Regions from separate parts of the Micromonospora sp. NPDC047793 genome, predicted to be linked through region 1. Evidence: riboswitches for the same ligand, from Rfam matches in the RefSeq annotation. Region 1 holds a riboswitch; each other region holds the start of a gene.
The links. Region 1 has a riboswitch for cobalamin ahead of ABZ738_RS07860 (energy-coupling factor ABC transporter permease). Riboswitches for the same ligand answer to the same signal wherever they lie in the genome.
Positions count from the first base shown of each region.

Region 2: it holds a riboswitch for cobalamin, as region 1 does, so the genes downstream of both, bluB (5,6-dimethylbenzimidazole synthase) here and ABZ738_RS07860 (energy-coupling factor ABC transporter permease) in region 1, are expected to answer to the same signal.
Region 3: it holds a riboswitch for cobalamin, as region 1 does, so the genes downstream of both, ABZ738_RS16750 (ribonucleoside-diphosphate reductase subunit alpha) here and ABZ738_RS07860 (energy-coupling factor ABC transporter permease) in region 1, are expected to answer to the same signal.

Region 1 is NZ_JBEYSG010000003.1:22,970-32,337, forward strand. Features, by position in the region: gene ABZ738_RS07825 (helix-turn-helix transcriptional regulator) at 1-592, shown strand, start outside; gene ABZ738_RS07830 (hypothetical protein) at 612-2,198, opposite strand; gene ABZ738_RS07835 (hypothetical protein) at 2,344-3,084, opposite strand; gene ABZ738_RS07840 (RNA polymerase sigma factor) at 3,077-3,652, opposite strand; gene ABZ738_RS07845 (hypothetical protein) at 3,732-4,982, shown strand; gene ABZ738_RS07850 (roadblock/LC7 domain-containing protein) at 5,171-5,590, shown strand; gene ABZ738_RS07855 (DUF2267 domain-containing protein) at 5,595-5,999, opposite strand; cobalamin riboswitch at 6,094-6,299, shown strand; gene ABZ738_RS07860 (energy-coupling factor ABC transporter permease) at 6,329-7,021, shown strand; gene ABZ738_RS07865 (energy-coupling factor ABC transporter substrate-binding protein) at 7,018-7,347, shown strand; gene cbiQ (cobalt ECF transporter T component CbiQ) at 7,347-8,090, shown strand; gene ABZ738_RS07875 (ABC transporter ATP-binding protein) at 8,087-8,953, shown strand; gene ABZ738_RS07880 (alpha-glucuronidase) at 8,985-9,368, shown strand, end outside.
Region 2 is NZ_JBEYSG010000009.1:132,555-141,922, forward strand. Features, by position in the region: gene ABZ738_RS19490 (LysR family transcriptional regulator) at 1-284, shown strand, start outside; gene ABZ738_RS19495 (hypothetical protein) at 313-792, opposite strand; gene ABZ738_RS19500 (signal peptidase I) at 789-2,036, opposite strand; gene ABZ738_RS19505 (hypothetical protein) at 2,049-2,681, opposite strand; gene ABZ738_RS19510 (SipW-dependent-type signal peptide-containing protein) at 2,691-3,326, opposite strand; gene ABZ738_RS19515 (VOC family protein) at 3,486-4,223, shown strand; gene bluB (5,6-dimethylbenzimidazole synthase) at 4,237-4,872, opposite strand; cobalamin riboswitch at 4,912-5,115, opposite strand; gene ABZ738_RS19525 (aminotransferase class I/II-fold pyridoxal phosphate-dependent enzyme) at 5,184-6,341, shown strand; gene ABZ738_RS19530 (TetR/AcrR family transcriptional regulator) at 6,400-7,008, shown strand; gene ABZ738_RS19535 (hypothetical protein) at 7,120-7,704, shown strand; gene ABZ738_RS19540 (hypothetical protein) at 7,701-8,264, shown strand; gene ABZ738_RS19545 (DUF427 domain-containing protein) at 8,248-8,532, opposite strand; gene ABZ738_RS19550 (metallophosphoesterase) at 8,574-9,071, opposite strand; gene ABZ738_RS19555 (DinB family protein) at 9,115-9,368, opposite strand, start outside.
Region 3 is NZ_JBEYSG010000007.1:166,493-175,860, forward strand. Features, by position in the region: gene ABZ738_RS16745 (amino acid adenylation domain-containing protein) at 1-4,112, opposite strand, end outside; cobalamin riboswitch at 4,233-4,441, shown strand; gene ABZ738_RS16750 (ribonucleoside-diphosphate reductase subunit alpha) at 4,576-6,951, shown strand; gene ABZ738_RS16755 (ribonucleotide-diphosphate reductase subunit beta) at 6,942-7,994, shown strand; gene ABZ738_RS16760 (hypothetical protein) at 8,309-9,358, opposite strand; gene ABZ738_RS16765 (hypothetical protein) at 9,355-9,368, opposite strand, start outside.

The DNA of each region.
Region 1 (9,368 bases):
CCACCTGTTCCGGCTCGCCGGGCACAACCCGCCCGCGCCCAGCGCCGCCGGCACCCACATCAGTCCGGGGCTGCTTCGCATCCTCGACCGCCTCCAGGACACGCCCGCGGAGATCGTCACCGAACTCGGCGAGACGCTCCGACAGAGCGCGCTCGGTGTCGCGCTCACCGGCGACCTGACCCGCTACCAGGGCCCGGCCCGCAGCATCGGCTACCGCTGGTTCACCGACCCGGATACCCGCGCCCGCTACGACCCCCGCGACCACCCGCACCTCACCCGGATGTTCGCCTCCGGACTACGCGAGATCGTCACGCTGCGCGGCCCCGGCTCCCGCGCCGCGTACCTGGCCGACCTGCTCCTGACGCAGAGCGACGAGTTCCGGCAGGTGTGGGAGGACCACGAGGTCGGCATCCGCCCGCACGAGGTGAAACACTTCGTCCACCCCGAGCTGGGCATGTTGGAGCTGACCTGCCAGGCGCTCGTCGACCCGGGGCAGGGCCACTCGCTGCTCGTCTACACCGCCGTCCCCGGCAGCGAGAGCTACGAGAAGCTGCAACTACTGGCCGTCATCGGCACCCAGGCGATGCACTGACCGCCCGACCGTCACCCGGTCACGGGGTGCTCGTCTGCTCCACACCGAGACCGGCCAGCACCGCGCCCCGGTAGACGACGACCGGTTCGCCGGAGCCGTCGCGCCGCGCCACCACCACGGCGTCGAGATCGCTCGGCTGCCCCCGGGGACGGGTCGGACGCAGCGAGAACAACAGATGTCCACCGTCCGGAGTGAGGATCACCCGGTCGACACGCTGGTCGTCGCCGGCGCCGGTGGACACCTCGGTCGCACCGCCGGACCCGTCGGTCACCAACACCCGGTCGGCCCGCTCCTCCCCGTCGGAGTCGACCAGCGTGTGCAGCACCGCACCGCCACCGAGGCTCGCGGTGGGCGTGGCTCCCGGCGGGGCGGTGGTCACCGTACCGTCGGGAGTGAGGGTGAGCGTCTCGCCGCCCGGCTGGAACATCACCGCCGACACCGTCGACGCGACGGCCGGCGGGGTGTCGGTCTTGCGTACCAGCACCGCCGACGCGGCGGGCGGGTTCGGCTGCGGCGTCGCGGTGGCCTCGGCGAGCCGCACCGACCAGGCGCGCGTGGGTCGCGGCGTCGGCTCGCCGCTGTCCGGCCCGAACGGCACGTCCACCACCAGGGCGGTGTCCCCGGACACGGTCGCGGTCACCGACCCCGTCATCGGCGGCAGGTCCGCCACCGGCGTGACCGCGCCCGACGAGAGATCGAGCACGGCGAGCCGTTTACTGTCGGAGCGGGTGTCCACCACCACGGCCCGACTCCCGTCCGGCGCGAAGGCGACCTCTCCGACCGGGCTGAGCAGGGTCCGCACCGCACCGTCCGGGGCGACCACACTGACCGCCCGCTGCCGGTCGACCAGGTGCAGCACCGCGAAGCCGCCCTCTGTCATCGCCCCCTGGACGGTCCCGCCGCCGAGCTCGACGGTGGGCCGGGACCGCCCGTTCGAGGTGTCCGCCACGACGAGCCGCCGGGGCCGATCCTTGCTGAGCGCCGCGAGGTAGCGGCCGTCCGCGCTGGCGGCGATCGGGTACGACGGCAACGTCACGGGCGGACTCGCCGCTCCGGTCGTCAGGTCGATCCCCCCGTACCCGGTGCGCGGCCGGTCCTGCCACATCACACCACCCAGCTCGGCGGCCGTGCAGGACGCCTCCACCGACGGCTGCGCGATCGCACCCTCGCCGGTCACCGTGAGGCACCGGGATCCCGTGATCGACAGCCCGGCAGCGACGCCGGTGACCTCCCGGGCGTACGTGTGCTCGGGCAACGTGACGTCCCGCAGCCGACCGCCCACGAGCAGCGCGTCCCGCCGGTCCTCCGCCAGCCCTCGCGCGACCGTCGGGAACCGGGGATCACCCAGGGCGAGGTCGACGTGCCGCCGGACCGGCGTCACCCCCGCCACGTCGTCCCCGAACCGGTCCACCGCCAGCAAGCCGACCAGGTCGCTACGTCGCTCGTCCGCCACCGGCACCGCCAACACCGCCGCACCGAGCCCCCGCACCTCGGCCGGCAGGGGCGCCGACCGCACCGGCAACTCCGACTCCGCCCCGTCGGAGCAGCCGGCGACCGTCGCGAGAGCGGCCACCGCGATCAGGGCGGTCCAGCGGGTACGCGTCATCCCGCCATTCTGATCACCCCAGGCAACCACCGCGACTCGAGGTCGCCGGGCGAGGTGTGGAGGTTAGGAGGGGTCCCCTGCTAACGCCTCATGCATAGCAGGGGACCCCTCCTTACATCCGGCGGCGCCGGCGCGCTGGATTCCGCTATCCGAGCGACGATGCGATCTCGACCGCCTCGATCACCGTCAGCTCGCCTTCGAGGCGGTAGGTCACCCCGTCCTGCTCCCAGATCAGCGTCGCGGCGGCGAGCCGGGCGCTCTCCTCCCGCACCACCCCGTCCCGATCCACGTACGAGATCGGGTGCGGGCCGGGAATCCACGCCGCCTGTCGTCCGCCGACCTCCGTCCACTGCGCCCCGGATCCGCCGGCCTGTTTGAGGAAGACGCCGTCGAGCCGTCCGTCGAAGGCGTCCAGCCGGATCTGACCGCCCCGGTAGAGCAGCGTCGCCACCCGGTGTCCCCCCGCGCCGTCCGGGTCGGCCACCAGCACCCGGTCGGGCGGGCCGAGCGCGGACGGTACCCGGACCGGGAACCGCACCAGCCGGTGCACCTCGCCCAGATCGGTCAGGCGTTGCGCGGGCAGCGGCGACGGGGAAGCCGTCGGTGGCGGCGGGTCGGGTGCGGTGCTGATCGTGATGCCGGCGAAGCGCAGCAGTCCGGCCACCGCGTCGGCCAGCGCGGCCCGTCCGGGCGGCAGGGCGATCACCAGCAGGGCGGCGAGAAGCGCGGCCACCGCGTACCGCCATCGACGACGGCGTCCCTCGATGGTCCGCGAGGATCGGGCGGGGGCGGCCAGCCGGGCGCGGACCCGGGCGGTGACGTCCGGCGGCTCGGGGGTCTCCAGCCAGGCGGACAGCTCGCGCAACTCCCGTTCGAGGTCAGCCACGGCTCAGCTCCTCGACGTCGAGCAGGCCACGCAGCTTCACCAGGGCGCGGGACGTCCGCGACTTCACCGTGCCGCGTGCCCAGCCGAGCATGGCGACCGTCTCGTCCTCGGACAGGTCGAGGAAGTAGCGGCAGACGATCACCTCGCGGTCGCGCTCCGGCAACGACCGCAGAGCCTGGACCAGGGTGGCTCGCCTTTCCCCGGCGAGGACGGCGTCGACGGCCCCGTCCTCGGCGGCCTCCGAGTACGGTGCCGCCCGGGCGGCCCGCAGCACCAGACCGGTACGCCGGTCGCGCGACCGGTGCAGGTTGCGTGTCTCGTTCGCCACGATCGCCAGCAGCCACGATCGGAACGAGGCGTCGCCGCGATAGCGAGACAGTTTCCGGTAGCCCTTCACGAACGCCTCCTGGACCATGTCCTCCGCGTCAGCTCCCGCGCCGAGCAGGATCGCCGTCCGGTACGCGGACGCGGTGTGCCGGGCGACCAGGAGTTCGTACGCCTCCAGGTCACCTGCCTGCGCGCGGGTGACGAGTTCCTCGTCGTCCAGGGGAACCTCCGGTGGGATCACTGTCCTGACACCGGTCGTGGCGTTCAGGTTCCACTCTCCGCCGACGGAACCGGAATCGGCGTGACGGTGTCATCCGGGCATGATGGCGACGAGGACGACCACCCGCCGTACCCTGTTGTCCGCGCTGGTGGGCGCGGGTGCCGCGACGCTGGTCGGGTGTGATCCGACCGGGTCACCGGTGGCAGGCGTGCCGCCGGATCCGCTGCTCGTGGACCTGGCCGACGGACTCGGCCTGCTTCGTGGTGCCGAACGGCAGGTGGTCCCGCACGCCGTCGCCACCGCCGACGGGCGGTCGGTGTACGCGAGCACGCCGGAGGGTGCCGACACCGCGTTCTGGCGGATCGAGACCGCCACCGGTGTCGCCTCCGCCCGGGTGCGGCTGCCCGGCCGCTGGGTGCCGCAGACGGTCTCCGCCGACGGCACGTGGGTGGCACTGACCACCGAGGCGGTGAGCGTCACCGCAGCGTCTCCGGCCGGGCGGGACGCCACGCCGGTGCTGATCGCCGACGCGGGTGGGGTGCGGCACCGGCGGCGACTGCCGGGCAACGTCGTCCCGGAGGCGTTCACCCACGACCACACCGGCCTCTTCGTGCTGGAGTGGCTGCCGCCGCAGACGCCGGACCGGTACCGGGTTCGGGTGGTCGACCTCGCCACCGGTGTGGCCGGCCCGTTGCAGACCCGCCTCAAGCAGGCGATCCCGGCGGGCGCGGAGGAGGAGATGCGCGGTGACGGGCGTCAGGCGGTACTCGCCCCGGACCGTCGCGTCCTGTACACGCTCTACACCCATCAGCCCGAGCATCGGCACACCCGGGACCGCATCAGTGGACGGCCGGGGAGCGACGTCCACGCTTTCGTGCACACGCTGCACCTGCACGAGCGGTGGGCGTACTGCGTGGATCTGCCGCACCCGTTCGGGGAGGGAACGGCCGACGGGCACGCCATGGCGATCGCCCCGGACGGTTCCCGGCTGTACGTCGCCGACCTGACCTCCGGGACCGTCGCCGAGATCTCCACCGAGGAACTGACGGTACGCCGTACCGCCGTCGTGCCCGGGGCGTCCGGCCCGGCGTACGCGACGGCGGACCACGATCGGCTCTTCCTCGGCGGGGCCGGTGTGCTGCGTACGGTGGATGCGGTCGGTCTGCGGGTCGTCGCCGAACGACCGGTCGACGCCCCCGTCACTGGTCTCGTCCTCGGCCCCGACGGCGGCCGTCTCTATGTGGGTGGGCCGTCGGCGGTGCGGTGGCTCGACCCGACCAGCGGTGCCGAACTGGGTCGTGTCGCCGTGCCCGGCCTGGTGGGGTTGCGGGGTCCGGTGCCGTCGTCCTGAGCGGGTGTCACCGTCGGTCAGAAGAGGGATTCCCGGTGTGACCGGGACGTCCGACCCGTCCGATTAGGGTGACCAGCGTCGTCGTACGTTAGGGGGATCAGAGAACAGGATCGGGCCACCAGTGGGCTCCTGAGGCCGCGTCTTCTCTGGTACGAACGTAGGAGTTTCGACGAGAGGACAGCGCCCTTATGACCCATGCCCTGGTCACCGCCGAGAACCTCAACGACGCGCTCGACGACATCGTGGATCGGGTGCCCGGTGCCAAGTTCGCGGTGGTGCTCTCCCCGGACGGCATCATGCTGGGGGCCTCGCGGGGCATCGACGAGGAGATCGCCGAGGAACTGTCCAGTGTGGTCTGTGGGCTCCAGGCGCTCGGTCTGGCCGCCGCCCGATTGTGCGGTGAGGGTGAGCTGCACCAGGTGGTGGTGCAGATGTCGCGGGCGTTCCTGTTCCACGCCACCACCGGCAACGGGGCGATCCTCACCGTCGGTATCGACGGCTCGGCGGAGGTGGGGGACATGGCGTACGAGGTCGCCCTCTTCTGTGCCAGGGCCGGGCACCACCTGCCGGTGTACGTGGAGCCGGCGCCCCACCTGACCGGGCGGTGACCCGCTAGCCGCGGTCGCGCTGCGCGTCGTACGACGGCGCCGGGTTGGCCGCCTGCCACAGTTCGGCCGGCAGGTTCGCGATGACGTCGTCGTGGTCGGCGGGGGCGACGTCACCTCGAATGGTGTCCAGGACCGCCCGGATGCCGGCCTCGGCCAGGTCGGGATCGACGTCGGCACGGCCGCCGACGCGGTCGACGAACACGTCGAGCCCGAAGCGTTCGGCGGTCTCGCTGGGCGCGAACGTGTACGCCCGCAGCCCTTCCGGGAGTCGGTCGGCCAGGTCCCGTGCCTCGCCGCCGTCGATCCGCTCGGCGAGCGTGGTCAGGGTGGCGCGCGCGATGGCGGTCGCCTGCTCCGTCGACGCGCCGGTGCGGTGCGCCACGGAGTCGATGAACTCGTTCTCGTCCAACCGGTCGGCCCCTTCTCGCAACGGATCTGGCGTCTACCCGTGAATCGTCGTGACAAACGGCACTCTTCACCCGCGTACGGTCGCGGTGGCATCGACGAGTCTTGTGCGTCGGTGTGCAGAACGGATAACGTCGCGCCGTCGCGGTAACGGGAAGCCGGTGTGATACCGGCGCGGCCCTCGCCACTGTGACCGGGGAGTTCACTCCGACTTGTACGCCACTGGGTCCGTGGAGGACCTGGGAAGGCCGGAGTACGCGACGATCCGGGAGCCAGGAGACCGACCCCGACATGTGATCTCGTCCACGAGGTGTTGGAAGGGGAGGTCGACTCATGCACATCGCTGAGGGCTACCTACCACCGGTGCAGGCGGCGGCATGGTTCGCGGTCTCGACACCGTTCGTCATCCACGGTGCGCGCAACCTGGTCCAGCAGGTCCGCGCGAACCCCGACGCGAAGCTGTTGCTCGGCGCGGCCGGGGCGTTCACCTTCGTCCTGTCGGCGCTGAAGATCCCTTCGGTGACCGGCTCCTGTTCCCATCCGACGGGAGTGGGTCTCGGCGCGATCCTGTTCCGGGCACCGGTGATGAGTGTGCTCGGCACGATCGTGTTGCTGTTCCAGGCGCTCCTCCTGGCGCACGGCGGGTTGAGCACGCTCGGCGCGAACGTCTTCTCGATGGCCATCGTCGGCCCCTGGGTGGCCTTCGGCGTGTACGCGTTGATCCGCCGGTTCGGTGGCGGCCTCGGCATCTCGGTGTTCTTCGCCGCTGCCCTGGCCGACCTGGCGACGTACTGCGTGACCAGCGCGCAGCTCGCGCTGGCCTTCCCGGATCCGGATTCGGGCTTCGTCGGCGCGCTGGCCAAGTTCGGGTCCATCTTCGCGGTCACCCAGATCCCGCTGGCGATCAGCGAGGGGCTGCTCACGGTCCTGGTGGTCCGGCTGCTGGTCCGGGTGAGCCCGCAGGAACTCCGCCGGCTCGGCATCCTGCGCCGTCCGGCCCCGACGACCCAGGGAGCGGTGGCGTGAAGTCGTTCGGCCGGACCAACCTGTTGTTGCTGCTCGCCGTGGTGGCGTTGGCGGTGGCGCCGCTGGTGCTGGGGCTCGGCAGCGGCGAGGAGCCGTTCGCCGGTGCCGACGCCCTCGCCGAGGAGGCGATCGTCAACGACCATCCCGACTACGAGCCGTGGTTCAGTTCGATCTACGAACCGCCGTCGGGTGAGATCGAGTCGGCGTTGTTCGCGCTTCAGGCCGCCCTCGGTGCCGGGTTCCTCGGCTATTACTTCGGGGTGGCCCGGACCCGGCAGCGGCTGCGTGGCGAGCAGTCCGCGACCGGGGAGAAGACCACCGACTAGTGCTCGCGTTGGACGTGGCGGCGTACGCCAGCCCCTGGCGACGCCGCCACCCGGTGGAGAAGGCCCTGTTGGCCCTGGGGCTGTTGAGCTGTTCCCTGCTCCTGCCGCCGTGGCCGGGCGCCCTGGTGGTGGGCCTGACCGCAGCGGTGGCGTTGCTCGGGCCGGCGGCGCTGCCGCCGCGTCTGCTGGTGCGGGTGGCCCGGACGCCGTTGCTGTTCATCCTGACCGGCTCGGTGCCGATGCTGGTGGCGGTCTCCGGTCCGACGCAGTTCCGGTGGGCGCCGGAGGGGCTGGTGACGGCCGCCACGACCGCCGGTCGGGCCTGCGCCGCGCTGCTCTGCCTGCTGCTGTTCGCCGCCACCACGCCGCTGGCCGACGTGCTGCCCCGGCTCCAGCGTCTCGGGGTGCCCAGCGCGGTCACCGAGGTGGCCGCGCTGATCTATCGGATGCTGTTCCTGCTGCTGGAGAGTGTGCACGCGGTGCGGCAGGCCCAGGCGGCCCGGCTGGGTTACCGGACCTGGGCCAGCACCTACCGGTCGCTGGCCGGGCAGGCCGGCGCGGTCTTCGTCCGGGCGTTCTCGCTGGCCCGGCGCTGGGAGGAGGGGTTGGCGCTGCGCGGTTACACCGGCTCGTTGGCGGTACGCACCGAGGTCCGCCAGCCGTCGGCGGCGTTCCTGGTCGTCACCGTGCTGCTGCTGGCGGCGGTGGTGCTGGCCACCCGGTTGCTGGTGGTGCTCGGGTGAGCGGCGATCCGCCGCTGTTGGAGCTGCGCGGGGTCAGTTTCGGGTACGAGGCGGAGCGTCCGGTACTGACCGGCGCCGACCTGTCGGTGCCGGCCGGGCGGCGGATGGCCGTGCTGGGGCCCAACGGCGGTGGCAAGACGACCCTGTTCCGGCTGATGGTCGGATCGCTGGCCGCCGACGCCGGCACGGTGCTGGTCGGCGGGGTGCCGCTGCGCCGGACCCGGGCGGGGCTGCTGGACGTCCGTCAGCAGGTGCAGCTGGTGCTCCAGGACCCCGACGACCAGTTGTTCGCCGCGACCGTCTTCCAGGACGTCTCGTTCGGGCCGGTCAACCTCGGTCTGGACGACGCGCAGGTGCGGCAGCGGTGTACCGAGGCGCTGGCCGCGTTGGAGATCGGCGACCTCGCCGACCGTCCCACCCACCTGCTCTCGTACGGCCAGCGTAAGCGGGTGGCGATCGCCGGGGCGGTGGCGTTGCGGCCCCGGGTGCTGATCCTGGACGAGCCGACCGCCGGACTCGACCCGTCGGGGGTGGAGGCGTTGCTGCGGACGCTCGACGCCCTGCACCGGGCCGGCACCACGCTGCTGCTCGCCACGCACGACGTGGACCTGGCGTACCGGTGGGCCGACGAACGGGTGCTGGTGGCGGGTGGCCGGATCCGGCAGGGGGTGTCCGGCGCCGAGTTGGGCGGCGGGGACCTGCTCGACGGTGCCGCGTTGACTCCGGCGTGGGCACCGGTGGTGCATCGGCTGCTGGACCGCGTGCCCGGCCTGGCCGGGGCCCGTCCGCGTACCCCGGGGGAGTTGGCGCGGCTCCTGGAGACTCCGGTCGGTACCGCCCGAAAGGTTCCGGAAGGACCTTGACGCATCGATCGACTTAGTTACGATCTGCGTAATGCGACGGATTTGCCCGGAGCGCGACACCGGCTTCGACCCGACCGACGTCCACCCCGCCTGGCTGCCGCCGGCCGCGTTCCGCGCCGTCGGTTCCCGGCACACCCTCGTCCACGGTGACGGCCTGCTCGTCGACACCGTGTGGCACGAGGTCCGGACCGCCTGCGCCACCCACGGCGGCACGGTCCGCCGGTCCGCCGACGGCCCACCCGCCCACCTCGTCCTCACCCTGACCGACCACCGTGCGTCCACAGTGGACGGCGACGGGACGCAGGGCGTCCTCGACGCCGCGCGGGCCGACCTGGACGCCGCCGGTGGCGGTCCGCTCGGTCCCGAGGGGTACGCGGTCGTCCGCCACGGCGAGGTCACGGTGGTGCTGGCCGAC
Region 2 (9,368 bases), on a different contig from region 1:
ACGGCCCCGGGATGTTCGACCGGACGATCGCACAGGTCTGGCCGCACGGCGGCTTCCGGCTCGTCCGGCAGGAGCCGGACGACGAGCAGCTGCTGCGGGCGGTGGCGCAGGGCGACGTGGTCGCGGCAGTCCCGGCCGGTCGCGCACGCGCACTACGGATGCGCGGGGTACGCCTGCGCCGCTTCACCGCCCCGACACCCACCGTGGACGTCGCCCTCGCCTGGCCCCGGGACAGCACGAACCCGGCCCTGCGCCGGTTTCTCGCGCTGCTCGGCCAGCCCTGAGCCCGCCGCCGTCGCCCTGCTACAGGGCCTACGGCACGCTGCAGGTGTAGAGCACCGCGGTCAGCATGCCGAGCGAGCCGGTGACCTGCGTCGACGTCCAACCGCCGGGTCCGTTCGCGACCAGTCGGAAGGTGCCGGTGCCGATGGAGAGCAGCCCGCCGGGGACGGTGACGCTGGTGGCCGTGGGACCGAGTGTCCCGCCGCCGGTGAAGCTGCCGGACAGCGACCACGTGAAGCCGCTGCGGGTCAGGCCCCCGACGGGCAGTGTCCAGGTGAAGGTCGGCGGGGTGAGCGTACCCGCGCTGCACTGCAGGTTGGTCGGTGGACTGACGGTGCCGGCCTGGAGGGTCCCCTGGCCGTACTCGGTGCCGGTCCACGCCGCCATCGTCGATCGCGGCGGCGCGAGCACCCCGACGGTGAAGGCGAGCACCAGGGCGGCCGTACCCGCGAGCCACCGGCGCCCGACCTGTGCGGTGGCTGGTCGAGCCGGCGTGCCCGGACGCCTCACGGCCGCCCCACCCGGATGCGGCGTCGGCGTACGGCGAGCACGAGCAGGAGGCCGGCGAGCAGCGCACCGGCTCCGACGGCCAACGGTGTCCGCAGGTCGGGTCCGGTGCGCGGAAGCGGGCCGACCGTGCCGCCGGCCGAGGCCCGGTCGCCGAACCCGGTCGCGGTGACGACCAGGTCCGCCGACCCGGCGGCCGTCGCGCCGGCGAGCAGGCTCGCGGTGACGAGGACCCACCGTTGCTGATCGGCGCGCATCGAGTCGATGGTGACCGGTGCCGTGGTCAACCTGGTGGCCGGACCGTCCGCGAGGACCTGTTTCTCCTGGCCGGTGGGGCAGCCGCCCTTCACCCACCGCTGCGGGCAGACGGCGGCGGTCACCTGGAGTCCGTCCGGCCTGGCGGCGAGCGGGCCGGAGGCCGACAGCGAGATGGTCACCGTGCCCGGCTGCGGCGCGTGTGCCGAGACACCCACCTGCCAGGGCACGGGTTCCTCCGGCGACATGGTGGTCATCCGCGCCTCGTCGCCGATCGAGACCAGGGTGAGGTACCGGCTCCGGATGACCTCCTCGGTCGGGTCGGCGCGGGCCGGGCTCGGTGCCGCGAGCACCGCAGCGGTGACACCGGGCAGCACCGCCACGGCCAGAAGGAGGCATCGCAGGGTCGAACTCGGGTGCGCGTCCGTCTCTCGATCCGGTGTCGCCCCGTCCGGCCCCGTCCGCCGATGGCGAGCCGGTGGCCGGGGCTCGCTGCGCGGCCAGAAGGCCCAGGTCACGATCGCGGCGGTGCTGATCGTGATCGCGCTCATCGCGTACACGTTCGATACGGTGCGGACCGCGTACCCGAGCCGGGGCGCCGACCACTCGACCAGCCGTACGTGGGTCACCGCGTACGGAGCGGTGTCGTTGGAGTCGTTCGCGTCCCCGCGCAGGGTGAGCAGGCGCGTGGACCCACCCCCGTCGGCGATCTCGACCACCCGGTGGGTGATCGGTGCCAGCGGCGAACGGTCGACGGTCACGACGTCTCCCACGACGACCTCGGACGCGGGGATCTCCCGCACCACCGCCAGTGATCCGGCGGGGATGCTCGGGCTCATCGACCCGGTCTTGAACAGGATGAGCGAGATGTCGAAGAAGAACGCCAGCGGGACGAGGACGACGCACACCGTCCCGCCGACGGCGAGCAGGGTCAGCGCCAGATCGCCGACCCTCGCGAGGAGTCGACGCCGCTGACGCGCTGGTCCCACCATCCGACCGGTCCTTTACGTAGACGTGGCAGTGAATTCCCAGGTGACCGCACCGGTGGTGCCCTGGTACGCGTTGCCGGCTCCGGACTGCACACGTGCCTCGAAGCAGAACCGCAACTGTGGCGTCGCGCCGGCCGGCGCCGTGATGGCCGACGACACCGGCGACCCGGGAACCGAGGTGATGCCCAGGTAGCTGGGCCCGACGATCCATGTCGGCGTACCGGTGAAGGCGGCGGCCGCGCAGGTGGTGCTGGTGGTGGCGGTCCGCACCACGCGGTACTCCAGTACCGGCAGCAGGGCACCGGCGTTGTTGGACGAACCGGTCAGCGCCACCGTGCCGCCGACGTTCGTCGTGGCTGTCGTCCGGATGTCGAGGTAGGCGTAGAACGAGACCGAGGGGGACATCGCCGTCGCGGTGAACGCCAGCGTCGCGGCGTTCACCGCCGGGGTGTGGCTGGCCCAGGTACTCGACGCGGTCTGCGACTCGGTGCCGAAGACACTGGCCGCGAACGACCCGGTGCCGTACTCGCCGTCCGTCCACGCGGCGAGCGTGGACGTCGTGCCCAGGCCGATGACCAGGGCACCGGCGAGTACGGCACGGGTCCGGCGGAGCCGTGGTGTCCCGGCCGGCGTGCGACGGTTGACCACGGCCACCACCTACACGGATTCGGCGAGGAGCTGCCAGGTCTCCGTGACCGACGTGCCCTGCACCAGACCGTCGTCCGCCGTGACGACGAAGCACAGGAACACCGGAGCGCCGGGTGTCGTGGGCGGAGTGCCCTGGGTCAGGTTGAACGACACCGCACCGGTCACCGAGTCGAGTGCGGTGCCCTCGGCCACGATCCACGTCGGAGTCGTGGGTTCCGGGCTGCAGTCGCCGAACGTCGGGACGGTCGCGATGCCGTAGGTGAGCCCGACGAAGGTGGGCGGTGCGGGGGTGGCCGAGGCCACCGTGACGGTCGCGTCGTACGTCGTGGCCGCGGTCAGGCGCACCGCGAACGGTGCGGCGACCACGTCGTCCGGGCTCATGTTGTCGAAGCCCGTGCTGAACGCCAACGCCGCCGCCGTGCCGGCGGTCGGGTGCTCGGCGTAGGTGGTGCCGTCCGTGCTGCCCTCCATGCTGAAGCTACCGGCGGTGAACGTGCCCGAGGCGTACTCGGAGTCGTTCCAGGCGGCGAGGGTGATCGTGGCGCCGAGGCCGAGCGCGAGCCCGCCGGCCAGGATCGCCTTGAGCTTGCGACGACCTCCTCGACTGCTCGACTCGCCCGTCGTCATCCCTGTCGGTCCAGTCAACTTGTCCTCCTCGTGCATCCCCGTTGGCGTGCTGTCACGCAGGGACACGATAAAGCTCTAATACGGACAAGTCGGGCGTGAATTCCGAAACTTCACGGAGGTGTATCGACTGGCATCAAGTAAATCGAATTCGTTTCGCGATGCCGCTAGCATCGCCGGATGGCAACGCGACTCGTGCAGATCAACATGAAGGCCCGGGACGACTCCGCGCTGGGCGGTTTCTGGGCGGCGGCGCTCGGTTGGGGGATCTCCAGCGAGGAGCCAGGCGTCACCAACCTCGAACCCGAGGGTGTCGACTATCCCGACCCGGTCGCCGTCTTCGTCGACCTCGTCGTCTCCGCAGAACCCAAGACGGCGAAGAACCGGGTACACCTCGACCTCGCCACCACCTCGGCGGACCATCACGCCGCGACGGTCGCGCGTCTGAAGGAACTCGGCGCCACCCCCGCCGACGTGGGTCAGGGCGACGTCCCGTGGACGGTGATGGCCGACCCGGAGGGCAACGAGTTCTGCGTCCTGGAACCCCGGCCGACGCTCCAGGACGTCGGACCGGTCGCCGCCGTCGTGGTCGACTGCGCGGACCCGCGCGCCATGGCCGACTTCTGGAGCACCGCCACGGACTGGCGTCTGCACGACATCACCGACCGCGCAGCGGTCCTGCGCTCCGCCGCCGACGTGGGCCCGTACCTGCACTTCCTCCGCACGCCCGACGCGAAGACCGGCTGGAACCGGGTCCACCTCGACGTCCGCCCGTATCCCGGTGACGACCCGCAGGTCGAGGTGGACAGGCTGCGGGCCCTGGGCGCCACCACCGTGGACGTGGGCCGCGACGATCTCCCGTGGACGGTCATGGCCGACCCGGAAGGCAACGAGTTCTGCCTCCTCGCCCCCGGCTGACGCGTACCCGGGGTCAGTGGTCCGACGGCTCCCACCGGTCCCGGTGCACCGCTGCCTGCCAGGGACGGCGCTGCCGCCAGCCGTGTCGCTCCAGGTCCGGCACCTGCTCCAGGTGGGTGACCGGACCCAGGCACAGCCAGGCCACCGGGCGGACACCCGCCGGGATCCGCAGCAGGTCCCGCACGAACGGCTCCCGGTAGAACGAGACCCACCCCACGCCGAGCCGCTCGGCCGTGGCCGCCAGCCACAGATTCTGGATCGCCAGGCACACCGAGTACAGGCCGGCGTCGGCGATGGCGTGCCGACCCAGCACCGTCGGGGACCCCCGGTCCGGGTCGTACGTCACCACGACGGAGAGCGTCGACTCCAACACCCCGTCGATCTTGATCCGGCTGAACCGGCGCGCCTCCTCCCCGTGCAGACCGGCGGCGAAGACGTCCCGTTCCTGCTGCACGTGGCGGTGGAACTCCGCCCGCAACCCAGGATCGCGGACCAGGATGAAGTCCCACGGCTGCGACAGGCCGACGCTGGGCGCGGCATGCGCGGCGGCCAGCACCCGATCGAGGACCTCGGCCGGGATCGGCGCGCCGGTGAACTCGCCCCGTACGTCCCGGCGGGCGTGGATGACCTCGTACACATCGTCGAACATGGGCAGGCTCCCGCTGCGCTCCAGGCCCTGCCCTCACGGCAGGGCAACCAGGCGCGAGGCCGGTCTTCGGACTTCCGGATCGTCACCTCACCGCCCGCCTTCCCGGCCCGAGCCGGGCCAGTGGCTGCGCGTGACGCGCGTGGGCGGCAGCTCCCCGGTCACCGCGGCGGGCCCGTGCCGGACTCTCACCGGCTTCCCGATTCTCCCCACCACCGGCGGGGCACCTCGCAACAGTTCGTGCCGCCGAGCACCCTACCGGACACCGTCGTCCGTCGGCGCTGCCGGAAGATCGAGTCACTAGTCTCGGTGTCGTGACCTCCGAGACCACGCCCCTGCGGCAGCTCACCCTCGATCAGCTCCGGAAGCGGACGAGCGAGAAGTGGCGCGCCCACCCGGGCGACGTGCTGCCGATGTTCGTGGCGGAGCTGGACGCGCCGCTGGCCGGGCCGGTCGTCGACGCGATCATCGAGGCCGTCCGACGTGGTGACACGGGCTACCCCGCCGGCACCGCCTACGCCGAGGCGCTCGCCAACTTCGCCCGCGACCGCTGGGACTTCGACGGCATCGCCGTGGACCGCACCACGATGGTCCCGGACGTGATGAGCGGCATCGTCGAGGTCCTCGACGTGATCTGCGGCCGGACGGACGCTGTCGTGGTCAACTGCCCGGTCTACGCGCCGTTCTACCAGGTGGTGGGGCGTACCGGTCGCCCCATCGAAGAGGCCCCGCTCGGCGCGGACGGCCGGATCGACATGACGGTCCTGGACGACGCGTTCCGGCGCGCGGCACGTCGTGGCTCCCGGCCCGCGTACCTGCTGTGCAGCCCGCACAACCCGACCGGCAGCGTGCACACCGCCGACGAACTCGCCGAGGTCGCCGCACTGGCGGACCGACATGGTGTGCGTGTGGTGGTCGACGAGATCCACGCGCCGCTGGTGCTGGCCGGGGCGAGGTTCACGCCGTACCTGAGCGTGCCGGGCGCCGAGAACGGCTTCTCGGTGATCTCCGCGTCCAAGGCGTGGAACCTCGCCGGTCTCAAGGCCGCCGTCGCCGTCGCCGGACCCGCCGCGGTCGACGATCTCGCCCGCATCCCCGCCTGGGTCAACGAGAGCCCCAGCCATGTCGGAGTGCTGGCCCACGTCGCCGCCCTGCGGGACGGCGGCGATTGGCTCGACGCCCTCCTGGCCGATCTCGACGAGAACCGTCGTCTCCTCGCCCGGCTACTCGCCGAACACCTTCCCGCGGTCCGATACCGCCCTGGCGAGGGCACCTATCTGGCCTGGCTCGACTGCCGCGCCCTCGGTCTCGGTGACGACCCCGCCGCGACTTTCCTCGAACGCGGCCGGGTGGCGCTCAGTCCCGGCCCCGTCTTCGGCACCGGGGGAGCGGGACACGCGCGATTCAACCTCGGCACCACCCCCGAACTGGTCGCCGAAGGAGTGCGGCGGATGGCCGGGGCACTGACCTGACGCCGGTGGCACTGCCGGCCCGTTCGCAGCGAACGCCGGGATTGCTACTGTGGTGAACATGTATGCACCCGAGGATCGCACCGCCAAGGCGATCATTCGGGACACGGCCCTGGAACTCTTCGGCGAACAGTGGCCGGCGGCCGCGTCGCTCAAGCAGGTGGCGGAGCGCGCGGGAGTCTCGCAGTCGCTCATCATCAAGCACTACGGGTCGCGGGAGGGCCTGGTCGCCGCCGTGGACGCGCACGTGCTGGGCGTGTTGGGCAACGCGCTGGAGGCACTCGCCGAGACAGCCGGTTCCGGCCCGCCCGACCGCTTCCTCGCGTCGGCCGACGCGCTGTCCTCCCCGTCGGCCACCCGGTATCTCGCGCACCTGCTCGTCGGCACCACGTCGCGCTCGGTCGAGGCGTATCGGATGCTGCAGGGGTTCGCCGACTCGCTCATGCACCGGATGGCCGACGCGGGCGCGGTCGCCCCGGACGTGGACCGGGCACAGCTCGCGGTCGTGCTGCTGGCCCACGAGCTCTCCATCATCCTGCTGCGCGACCGCATCACCGACGTGCTCGGCACCGATCCGATGGGCCACGACGGCCTGCGGCGCTGGTGGGGCACCATCGACCGGCTCTACTCCGGCACGGCGATCCAGGAGCCCGTCCCGGCCGACGGCTGAGTGACGTCGTCGAGTCGGGCTCCTCCGGACAGACCCTCGACTCGACGGGTGCATAAACGTTCACTATGCTGAGCGATAGTTCACCACCCGTCCTGCGAGCGAACGGCAGCCATGCCCACGACAACGCCCCCGCTTCCGTCGCGCGGTCCGGTCTCGCGGCTCAACGACCTGCTCGTCGCGCCCGGGGCCACGCGGGCGGAAAGTCGGCTCAGCTACCTCACCGCAGGTATCGGCGCGACCGTCGCCGGGGCCGTCGGCGCCGCTGCCGGCTACCCGGTGCCGATCGTGCTCCTGCTGACGGTGCTCGGGTTCGACCTGTTCGGTGGTGCCGTCGTGAACGCCACCGTGTCCGCGTCGAGGCGGTTCCATACCGGCACCGACGCTGTCCGACGACAACTGGTCTTCGTGGCGGCCCACGTCCACCTGCCCGTCGTCGCGTTAGTCCTGCCCGCGTACCCGTGGTCGACCGCGATCGTGCTCTACGCCGGCACCCTCGCCGCCGCCGTACCGATCGCCATCGCCGGACCGACGCTGAAACGCCCACTCGCGTTCGCGGCCGCGACCGTGCTGCTCGTCGCGGCGGTCACGCTGTCACCGGTCCCGACGGCACTCGCCTGGCTGGCACCGATGCTCATCCTCAAACTTCTGCTCGGACACCTGCTGCCCGGCTCCGTGACCAGGGAAGGGACGTCATGACCGACACCGGAGAAACCCGCACGCGCACCGAGGACGTCGCCGTGTCCGAGCGCGCCCTGGCCCGCACCGGGACCCTCGTCCTCGCTGGCTTCGCCCTGCTCTGGGCGGTCTCCGGACTGCACCTCGCGCCCACCGCCGCGCGCATCCCGCTGCTCGTCGCCGCGACCGTGATCACCGCCATCGTCCTCGCCCTGGGGATGACCCGGCCTCGACCGCAGGACCACCGCCGACTGTCGGCGTCCTGGATGCGCCGGTTCAACCGGGTCGGCGTCGTGCAGGGACTGTTGATCGGCGGCGTCTGCCTGGTCGCCGTGCCGACCGGACACCCGAGGCTGATCCCCACCCTCGTCCTGGTCATCGTCGCGGCGCACTTCGTGCCGCTCGTCGCGATCCTCCGCCAACGCGAGTACGTGTGGACAGCGCTCGCACTCGCCCTGGTGGCGGTCGCGTCCTTCGGCGCGTACGTCTGGGGAATGCCGGAACTCGCGGCGGCTGTCGCCTCGCTCGGCGCGGCCGTGGTGCTCTGGGCGACCGCGCTGGTGGTCACCCGACGACCGTGACGTCCTTCCAGAACGCGACCCGGTCCCGGACCATCTCCGCCTCCGGCAACGGCTCCGGGTAGTACCAGACGGCGTCCACGCTGGTCTTCCCGTCGTGATCGAGCGTGTAGTAGGACGCGGTGCCCTTCCACGGGCAGTGCGTGTGCGTGTCGGACTCGCGCAACAGGTCGTCGCGGAGCGCCGCGCGGGGGAAGTAGTGGTTACCCTCGACCACGACGGTGTCCGTGCTCTCGGCGATGACCAGGTCGTTCCAGATCGCTTTCGGCATGGGCCCAGACTATGCCGATCCGCGCGCCGGTTCACCCCGTGTCAGCGCGGCACCTCGTGCAGCGTCACGGCGTCGAGCCGACCCTCGGTCACCTCGGCGGTGAGGTACGTCGCGTACGGCTGGCGCCGCCGGTCGGTCGGCGAACCGGGGTTGAGCAACCGCAGGCCACCGGGCGCCTCGCTGTCCCAGGGGATGTGGGAGTGCCCGAACACGAGCAGGTCGCAGTCGGGGAACCGGGCCGCGCACCGCCGCTCCCGGCCGCCGGCCGGACCGGTCTCGTGCACCACCGCGATCCGCAGGCCGTCGACGTCCGCGCGGGCGATCTCCGGCAACCGGGTACGCAACTCGGGGCCGTCGTTGTTGCCGAAGACGCCGATCAGTCGGGCACGACGTCGCTCCAGGTCGTCCAGCAACGACGCGTCGACCCAGTCGCCGGCGTGGATCACGAGGTCGGCGGTGTCGACGGCCGCCCACAGCTCGGCCGGCAGGTCCCGGGCACGTTTCGGCAGGTGGGTGTCCGCCATGATGACCAACCGCACCCGGCCAGCGTAACCCCGTCCGCACACGGCGATCGGCCAGGCGCTAGGCGAAGCGGTCGGCCAGTCGGGTCAACCTGGCGAGGTAATCCGGCCACGGATAGTCGGTCGGGATGTTGGTGTTCTCCTGCCGCAGGCCGATTCTCGTGTCGAGCTGCTCGCGCAGGATGTCGGCGTGCCCGGCGTGACGCGCGAGGTCCCAGGTCACGTGGACGATGACCCGGTGCAACGTCACCGCCTGCCGCTCCGGCCGCCACCACGGCACCTGTCCCACCGTGTTCAGCGGTAGCCGGGTGATCG
Region 3 (9,368 bases), on a different contig from region 1:
TGGAGCCGTCGCCACGCCGCACGCCACTGCGCTCCGCTCGTCGCCCCGGTGGCCCACCGCAGCGGGTCCGGCGGATCCCACCGCCCGGCCGCCGGGCTGAACACCGGCACGCCCCGCAGCGCCGCGAGGGCGTACCCGTCGTCGTCCCGGTCGGCGTGGCCGTCCCCGGCGGCGGCCGGATCGGCGAGCGCGACCGACCGCCGGACCGCCTCGGCGACGCCCAGCGCGCCCCCGGCGGCGGCTGCCGCCAGCTCACCCACACCGTGTCCGAGCAGCGCATCGGGCCGCACCCCCCAGGCGGCGAGTTGCCCGGCCAGGGCCAGGGCCACCACCACGCCCGCCGGGGCGCTGACCCGCTGGTCCGTCCGTTCCGCCCCGTCGTGCAGGCACCAGGCGAGCAGCGGTCGTCCCGCCACCGGGCCGGCGGCGGCGCAGGCCCCGGTCAGCAGGGCCCGGAAGACCGGGAGCCGGTCGTGCAGGTCACGGACCGCTGGTGCGTCCGGCGGCGATCCGTCGCCCGGGAAGGCGAAGACGATGCGTGGCCGCCGGCCGACCGGTTCGTCCCGGTACGCGGTCGCGGCCGCCGCCAACCGGTCCGCCAGCCCGGAGTCGTCGGCGACGAGCGCCAACCGGTACGGCGCGTCGTCACGGGCGGTGCCGGCGCTGGCGACCACGTCGGCCACGTCGAGGTCACCCCGGGCGCGCAGGTGCCCGGCGAGGTCGAGGGCACTGCGCCGCAACCCGGCCGCCGATCGCGCGGCGAGCGTCACGAGGTGCGCGCCGGTGCCGTCCGGCGGCGGTACGGGCTCCCGGGGCGGCGCCTCGCGCAGGACGGCGTGCGCGTTGGTGCCGCCGAAACCGAACGCGTTCACGCCGGCGACCAGCGGTCCGGGTGCGGTCCACGGGCGTGTCTCGGTGAGCACCGTGAAACCCGCGGCGTCGAGGTCGTACCGGGTGGACGGCCGGACGTGGTGCAGCGACGGTGGCAACTGTCGGTGCCGCAGGGCCAGCACCACCTTCAGCAGCGACGGCATGCCGGCGGTGTTGAGCAGGTGCCCCAGGTTGGTCTTGACCGACCCGAGCCAGCGGGGCGTGCCGTCGGGGCGGGGCGGGAACGCGGCGGCCAGTGACCGCGCCTCCACCGGGTCACCGAGGCCGGTGCCGGTGCCGTGCGCCTCGACGTACGAGACGACGGCCGGGTCGAGCCCGGCGTCCGCGTACGCGCGGGCGATGACCTCCCACTGCCGCTGCGGATTCGGGGCGAGCAGGCTCAACGACCGGCCGTCGTTGCCGACGGCGGTGCCGGCGACCAGCGCGAGCACCCGGTCCCCGGCGGCGTACGCGTCGTCGGGGCGGCACAGGACGAGCGCCGCACCGCCCTCGCCGGGCACGAAACCGTCGGCGTCGGCGTCGAAGGCGCGACACCGCCCGGTCGGCGACAACGCCTCGGCGGCGTCCAGCAGCCGGTAGGCGGTCTCGGTGAGGTTGAGGTTCACGCCGCCGACCACCGCGATGTCGCACTCGCCGGTGGCCAGGCTGCGCGCGGCCAGGTGCAGCGCGACCAGCGCCGACGAGCAGGCGGTGTCCACCGCGATCGCCGGGCCGACGAGGTCCAGCGTCTGCGACAGCCGGGCCGCGACGAGATTGCGCAGGTTGCCGACCAGCGCCGATGGTCCGGTCACCGCACCGGTGGCGGCCAGCAGCTCGGGGTAGGCGCTCTCGCCGACGGCGGCGAAGACGCCGACACGTCGACCCTGCCGGCGCGGGCCGGCGTACCCGGCCCGTTCCAGCGCCTCGTACCCGATCTCCAGGAACAGTCGGGCGTGCGGGTCGGTGAGCCGGGCCTCCTCGTCGGAGAGCCCGAAGAAGTCCGCGTCGAGCTGCATCGGGTCGTCCAGGAAGGACCCCCAGCGAGGTCGGCCGTCCTGCGGCGTCCACCGGTGCTCCGGCACCGCCCGCACCGCGTCGACGCCGTCGACGAGCCCGCGCCAGAACTCGTCCGGGTCGTCCGCGCCGGGGAACCGGCAGGCCATCCCGATGACCGCGAGCGGCGTCGCGCCGGAGCGGTCGTCCGGTGCCGGTGGGACGGGACTCCCGAGCGGTGCCGTCCGGGTCGCCGACGGCCCGGCCAGGATGCGGTCGGTGAGCGCGGCGACGGTGGGACAGTCCCGCAGGTCCGCCGGATCGAACGTGGTGCCGAGGGCGTCCTCCAGCCCGGCCAGCACCTCCATCGCCGTGAGCGACGACCCGCCGATGGCCAGGAAGCGGTCGTCCGCCGCGATGGTGTCGGCGGGCCGGTCCAGCACCCGGGCCCAGACCGCCCGGACGACCTGCTCGACCCGTCGCCGGGACAGCGGCCCCGAGGACGGCGGCGCGGATACCGGGTGTGGGTCCGTCGAGGTCGCCGGTGGCGCGGGGTCGGACGTCGACGGGCGTGGGCGGCTGGTCGCCGCCAGGTGCCAGCGGCGTTCCCGGTCGGCGAAGTCACCGGCCAGGTAGCGTTCGCGCATCCGTCGCCGCCGCAGCTTGCCGCTGGTGGTGCGGGCGAACGCGCCGGGCGGAAGCGGCAGCACCCGCACGTCGTGGTGCCCGGCCGCCTCGGCGACCCGGGCCCGCGTGGCGTCGAGCACCACGGCTGCCCCGGCGGGCGGACGGGCCCAGGCCACGAAGACCACGATCCGCTCGCCGCCGCTGTCCGGGTCGGTGCAGCCGACCACCGCGGTCATCGTGGCCGGCAGCCCGGCGGTCGCGGCGGCCACCGCCTCCAGGTCGGACGCGTGGAACGTCCGGCCGTTGACGAAGATCACGTCCTTCGCGCGGCCGGTCACACAGAGCCGGCCGGCGCGCTGGAAGCCCAGGTCACCGGTGCGCAGCCAGCCGTCCACGAAGGTCTCCCGGCTGGCCTGCGGATCCCGGTGGTAGCCGCGCGCCACGTTCGGGCCGCGTACCTCGACCAGGCCCACCCGATCCTCGGGCAGCGGACGGTGCCGCTCGTCGACGACGCGTACCTCGCAGCCGGGCACCGGGTGTCCCAGGTCCATCAGCTCCACCGCGTGCGTACCCGGCGCGGTGCTCACCGCCCGGCCCCGGCTCAGCGCGGCACGGTCCAGCAGCAGCGGCGCGGCGACCTCCCCGGGCGGCGGGAAGGTCACCGCGAGGGTCGCCTCCGCCAGGCCGTACACCGGTCGCAGGGCGGCCGGGGCGAGCCCGGTCGGGCGGACGTGCGTCAGGAAGGCCCGCCACACCGTGGGGGAGATGGGCTCCGCGCCCACCACCACGCACCGGACGCGGCTCAGGTCGAGCGTGGCGAGAAGATCCGCCGGGACCCGGCGGACCGCCAGCGCCAGCGCGAAGTTCGCCGCCGAGAGCAGGGTCGCGCGATGCCGGTGGGCGGCGGTGAACCACAGTGCCGGGCGCTTGGCGAACGCCATCGGAGGTACGCGGACCTGCGTGCACCCGATGGCCAGCGGGGTCAGGTGGGTGCCGATCAACCCCATGTCGTGGAAGTACGGCATCCAGGTGACCAGCACGTCGTCCGGTCCGGCGCCGCTGGCCAGCCGGGACTGCTCCACATTGGCCAGCACGTTGGCGTGGGTCAGCTCCACCCCGCGCGGCGTGCCGGTGCTGCCGGAGGAGAACTGGAGGAACGCCACGTCGTCGGGGTCGGCGGCGAACGACTCCTCCAGCGGGGGGCTGGTACGCAGGTCGGCCAGCCGCAGCACCAGGCCCGCCAGCCCGTCGGCGACCGCCCCGGTGGCGTCGTCCACCACGGTCACCGCGTCGGCGAGCAGCTCGCGCACCGCCCGTACCCGGGCCGGTTCGGGCGGCAGCGGCACCGGGACCAGCCCGGCGGCGAGCGCCCCCCAGAACAGCGGCTGGAAGTCGTCGCCGGCGTCGGCGACCAGGATCACCGGGGTGCCGGGGATCACGCCGGCCGCCCGGTAGCCGCCCGCCACCCGCAGCGACTCGTCCCGCAACTGCCGCACGGTGACGGTGCGCTCGGTGCCGTCCTCGCGAACGTGCACGACCACCTGGTCGGGTGCGCGATCTGCGGCCTGGACGAGGACGTCGAGCAGTGTCCGTCGGTCGCCGGGTCCGGCCGCAGTCTGCACGCGACGATGCTAGTGGGCATGATCGAGTACCCGGCCGACGGTCGCCGGGATGCCCGTCATCTGACACGCGACACGCCCGGCACAGCATCTGGTGTTGCCATCTCCGCACCGCACCCATATATGGTGTGCCCCGTAGCTGGTTCGACCGCCGCTCCACGGCGGTCGAGGCAAGAGGGAACCCGGTGTGAATCCGGGACTGCCCCGCAGCGGTGAGTGGGAACGACCGCCGTCATCACGCACTGGACCCGCCAGGTCTGGGAAGCGACGGCCAGTAGGCGCGAGCATCAGGCCCACGAGTCCGAAGACCTGCCAGCGCGCCGCACGCGACGTGTGCGGCGGTCGAAGGCCGCGTGGGACGGCCGACGCCAGGAGCTGGTCGTGACGGCAGCAGTGCCGTCGGCAGACCGGCGGCGTCCTCCCGCGCGGACCCGACGATCTCGGGGACAGGCGTGAGGAGGGGAACATGACGGTGACCCAGGAGCAGGCGGGGCCGGAGCAACGCCGGCACGTCATGCAGGTCCGCAAGCGGAACGGCGACACCGAGCCAGTGGACGTCAACAAGATCGTCAAGGCGGTCGAGCGGTGGGTCGCCGACCTGGACGAGATCGACCCGCTGCGGGTGGCGACGAAGACCATCAGCGGGCTGTACGACGGCGCGACCACGGCCGAGATGGACAAGCTCTCCATCCAGACCGCGGCCGAACTGATCGGTGAGGAGCCGCAGTACTCGAAGCTGGCGGCCCGACTGCTGGCCGCGTACGTGGACAAGGAGGTCCGCGGACAGCAGGTGGCCAGCTTCAGCCAGTCCATCCGGTACGCACACGGCCTGGGCCTGATCGGCGACGACACCGCCGCGTTCGTGGCCCGCAACGCCCGCAAGCTGGACGACGCCGTCGACCCGGCGGGGGACCTGCGCTTCGAGTACTTCGGCCTGCGCACGGTCGCCGACCGCTACCTGCTGCGGCACCCGCAGACCCGGCTCGTGGTGGAGACGCCGCAGTACTGGCTGTTGCGCGTCGCCTGCGGCCTGTCGCAGACGCCCGGCGAGGCGATCGGCTTCTACCGGCTGATGTCCAGCCTGGCCTACCTGCCCAGCTCACCGACGCTGTTCAACTCCGGCACCCGGCACACGCAGATGTCCTCGTGCTTCCTGGTCGACTCGCCGCGCGACGAGCTCGACTCCATCTACGAGCGCTACCACCAGGTCGCGAAGCTGTCCAAGTTCTCCGGCGGCATCGGCATCTCCTGGTCCCGGGTACGCGGTCGGGGCGCCCTGATCCGGGGCACCAACGGCAGGTCGAACGGCATCGTGCCGTTCCTCAAGACGCTGGACGCCGGGGTTGCCGCGGTCAACCAGGGCGGCCGTCGCAAGGGCGCGGCCTGCGTCTACCTCGAACCGTGGCACCCGGACGTGGAGGAGTTCCTCGAACTGCGGGACAACACCGGCGAGGAGTCCCGGCGTACGCACAACCTGAACCTCGCCAACTGGATTCCGGACGAGTTCATGCGCCGGGTCGAGGCGGACGGCGACTGGTCGCTGGTCGACCCGTCGGACGCCCCCGAGCTGCCCGACCTGTTCGGTGAGGCGTTCGACGAGGCGTACCGCGCGGCGGAGAAGAAGGCGGTCAAGACCGTCAAGGCCCGAGACCTGTACGGCCGGATGATGCGGACGCTCGCGCAGACCGGCAACGGGTGGATGACCTTCAAGGACGCCTCGAACCGGCTCTCCAACCAGACCGGTGCCCCGGGCAACACCATCCACCTGTCGAACCTCTGCACCGAGATCCTGGAGGTCAACGATGACGCCGAGACGGCGGTCTGCAACCTCGGGTCGGTCAACCTGGGCGCGCACGTCACCGCGGACGGGGTCGACTGGGAGCGGCTGCGCGCGACGGTGCGGACCGCCGTGGTGTTCCTGGACCGGGTGATCGACATCAACTACTACCCGGCCGAGCAGGCGGCGGCGTCGAACCCGCGCTGGCGCCCCGTCGGGCTCGGGCTGATGGGCCTCCAGGACGCGCTCTTCACGCTGCGCCTGCCGTTCGACTCCCCGGCCGCCCGGGAGCTGTCGACCCGCGTGCAGGAGGAGATCTTCCTGACCGCGTTGGAGACCTCCGCCGGGCTCGCCGAGCGGTTCGGCCCGCATCCCGCGTACGCCGAGACCCGCGCCGCCCGGGGTGAGCTGCACCCGGACCTGTGGGGCGCCGAGGTCGGCCAGACCGAGCGGTGGGCCGCGCTGCGCGAGACGATCGGTCGGCACGGCCTGCGGAACTCGCTGCTGGTGGCGATCGCCCCGACCGCCACCATCGCCTCGATCGCCGGCTGCTACGAGTGCATCGAGCCGCAGGTGTCCAACCTGTTCAAGCGCGAGACGATGTCCGGCGAGTTCCTCCAGATCAACACCTATCTGGTCCGCGAACTGAAGGCGCGCGGGCTGTGGACGGCCCCGATCCGGGAGCAGATCAAGCGCGCCGAGGGTTCCGTGCAGGGCGTGGTCGAGCTGCCCGCCGACGTACGCGAGCTGTTCCGGACCGCGTGGGAGCTGCCGCAGCGGGCGCTGATCGACCTGGCGGCGGCCCGCGCCCCCTTCATCGACCAGTCGCAGTCGCTGAACCTGTTCCTGAGCGCGCCGACCATCGGCAAGCTCTCCTCGATGTACCTGTACGCCTGGAAGTCCGGGCTGAAGACCACCTACTACCTGCGGTCGCGTCCGGCGACCCGAATCCAGCAGGCCACTGTCGCCGTCACCCCGAGCGTCACGCCGGTCGTGGCGGTCAGCGACGACGAGGCGTTGGCCTGCTCCCTGGAGAACCCCGAGAGCTGCGAGGCATGCCAGTGACCACCGTCTCCGAGACCAGCACCAGCACCGGCGTGGGGGAGCGGCACCTGCTGCTCGACCCCGGCATGGACCTGACCCTGCGGCCGATGCGCTACCCGCAGTTCTTCGACCGCTTCAAGGACGCCATCAAGAACACCTGGACGGTGGAGGAGGTCGATCTGCACTCCGACCTCGCCGACCTGGCCAAACTCTCCCCGGCCGAGCAGCACCTGGTGTCCCGGCTCGTGGCGTTCTTCGCCACCGGCGACACCATCGTCGCCAACAACCTCGTGCTCAACCTCTATCAGCACGTCAACTCGCCGGAAGGCCGGCTGTACCTCTCCCGGCAGCTGTTCGAGGAAGCGGTGCACGTCCAGTTCTACCTAAACCTGCTGGACACCTACGTTCCGGACGAAAAGGAACGGTTCGAGGCGTTCGCGGCGGTGGAGAACATCCCGTCGATCGCCCGCAAGGCCGAGTTCTGCTTCAAGTGGATCGACTCCATCTTCGACCTGCGCGAGCTGCGGACCCGCGAGGACCGGCGGGCCTTCCTGCTGAACCTGATCTGCTTCGCCGCCTGCATCGAGGGCCTGTTCTTCTACGGCGCTTTCGCCTACGTCTACTTCCTGCGCTCCCGGGGGCTGCTGCACGGCCTCGCCTCGGGCACCAACTGGGTGTTCCGCGACGAGTCCATGCACATGGCCTTCGCCTTCGACGTGGTCGACACCGTCCGCGCCGAGGAGCCGGACCTGTTCGACGCCGAGCTGGAGCAGCAGGTCAAGGACATGCTGGCCGAGGCGGTCGAGTGCGAGGTGCAGTTCGCCGTCGACCTGCTGGAGCAGGGCGTCTCCGGCATGTCGCCGGCCGACATGCGGGAGTACCTCCAGCACGTGGCCGACCGGCGGCTGGCCGTCCTCGGCATCGCACCGATGTACGGCAGCGGCAACCCGTTCGCGTTCATGGAGTTGCAGGACGTCCAGGAGCTGTCGAACTTCTTCGAGCGGCGGGTCTCCGCCTACCAGGTCGGGGTGACCGGCTCGGTCAGCTTCGACGACGACTTCTGAGCCGCTGAGGTGTACCGCTGTCCCGGGTGGCAGGACGCCGCCCGGGACAGCAGCGCTCCCGGCTCGTGCTCCGGTCTGCGTCCGGCGCCGGTCCGTGCTCCGGTCGGTGTCCGGCTGGGTCATGTCATCGGCCCCTTTCGAGCTGAGTCGTTTGCGCTATCGGCCCCCCGCGATCCGTCCCTGCTGTCAGCTCGACAGGGCCCGCACCCGACTCGCCGGCCCGCACCTCGCGTCCCGCGCCGCACCCCGCGTCCCACGCCGCCCTGCACCCGCGCGGGTGCAGGGCGAGGTCGGGTAGTCGGGCCGGGGGTCGGTCAGGAGCCGGCCGGGCAGCACCTGCCCCCGGGTGACGGCGTCCGCAGGTCGACGCGGATCGCCTCCAGGAGAACTCCGGACGCCTGCTCGACCACGACGGGCGCGCGAGCCCGCAGTGGATCGGCCGGGCCGGACGGGGCCGGCGGCAGCGGGACGAGGGTGCAGTCGGTGACCACCACGTCTCGGTATTCCAGCACCCGCACCGAGTGGTCGACCTCGCTGCGTCCCCAGCCCGCGATCCGCACCGCGTACAACGGGCCGTTCCAGGCGACGTGGATCCGCGACACCCGGATGCGTTCGCCGATCGAGGTGCCGTGCGCCCGGTGGAAACGGTCGGTGTTGTCGCCGGGCAGCAGCCGGAAGCCGATCTCCACCTCCGACAGGCAGGCCCGGTCCACCTCGACGTCGTGCACCGAGCTGAGGTAGAAGCCCTCGAAGGCGTCGGAGACCCGCAGGTCGGAGATGGTGACGTGATGCGGGTGGTAGGAGGGGCCACGGATCGCGTCGACCCCGTCGCCGACCGCTCCCCAGTGCACGGCGACCCCGGTGCAGCCGCCGACGATCGTCACGTCGGAGATTACGACGTCCCGGACCGCACCGACCAGGGTGACGCAGTTGGCCGTCCGGGTGCCGGGACGCTCCACCCGGACACCGTGGATCCGTACGTCGGAGATCCACTCCGTCTCGGTCGGGTAGAGGTACCTGCCGACGGTGACGGCGGTGCCCCGGTCGCCGCCGTGCGAGCCGGGGGCACACGGCGGCGGGCGCAGACCGATGTCCCGCACGGTGACCCGCGAGCCGAGCACGTGGATCAGCGGCTCGCCGTCCGACGCGGACGAGGTCAGCCAGGTCCGGACCGTCCCGTCCGCCGGTGGGGCGCCGGCCAGGGTCCAGCCGTCGCCGACGACCAGTCCCCGGTCGAGCGGGTAGGTGCCGGCCGGCAGCCGCAGCGTGCCGCCTGACCCGGACCCCAGGATCCGCGCCACGGCGGCCCGGTTGGCAGTCGGGTCGTCGGTGAGTACCGGGTCGTGGCCGGGGGAGCCGGTCACGACCACTCCA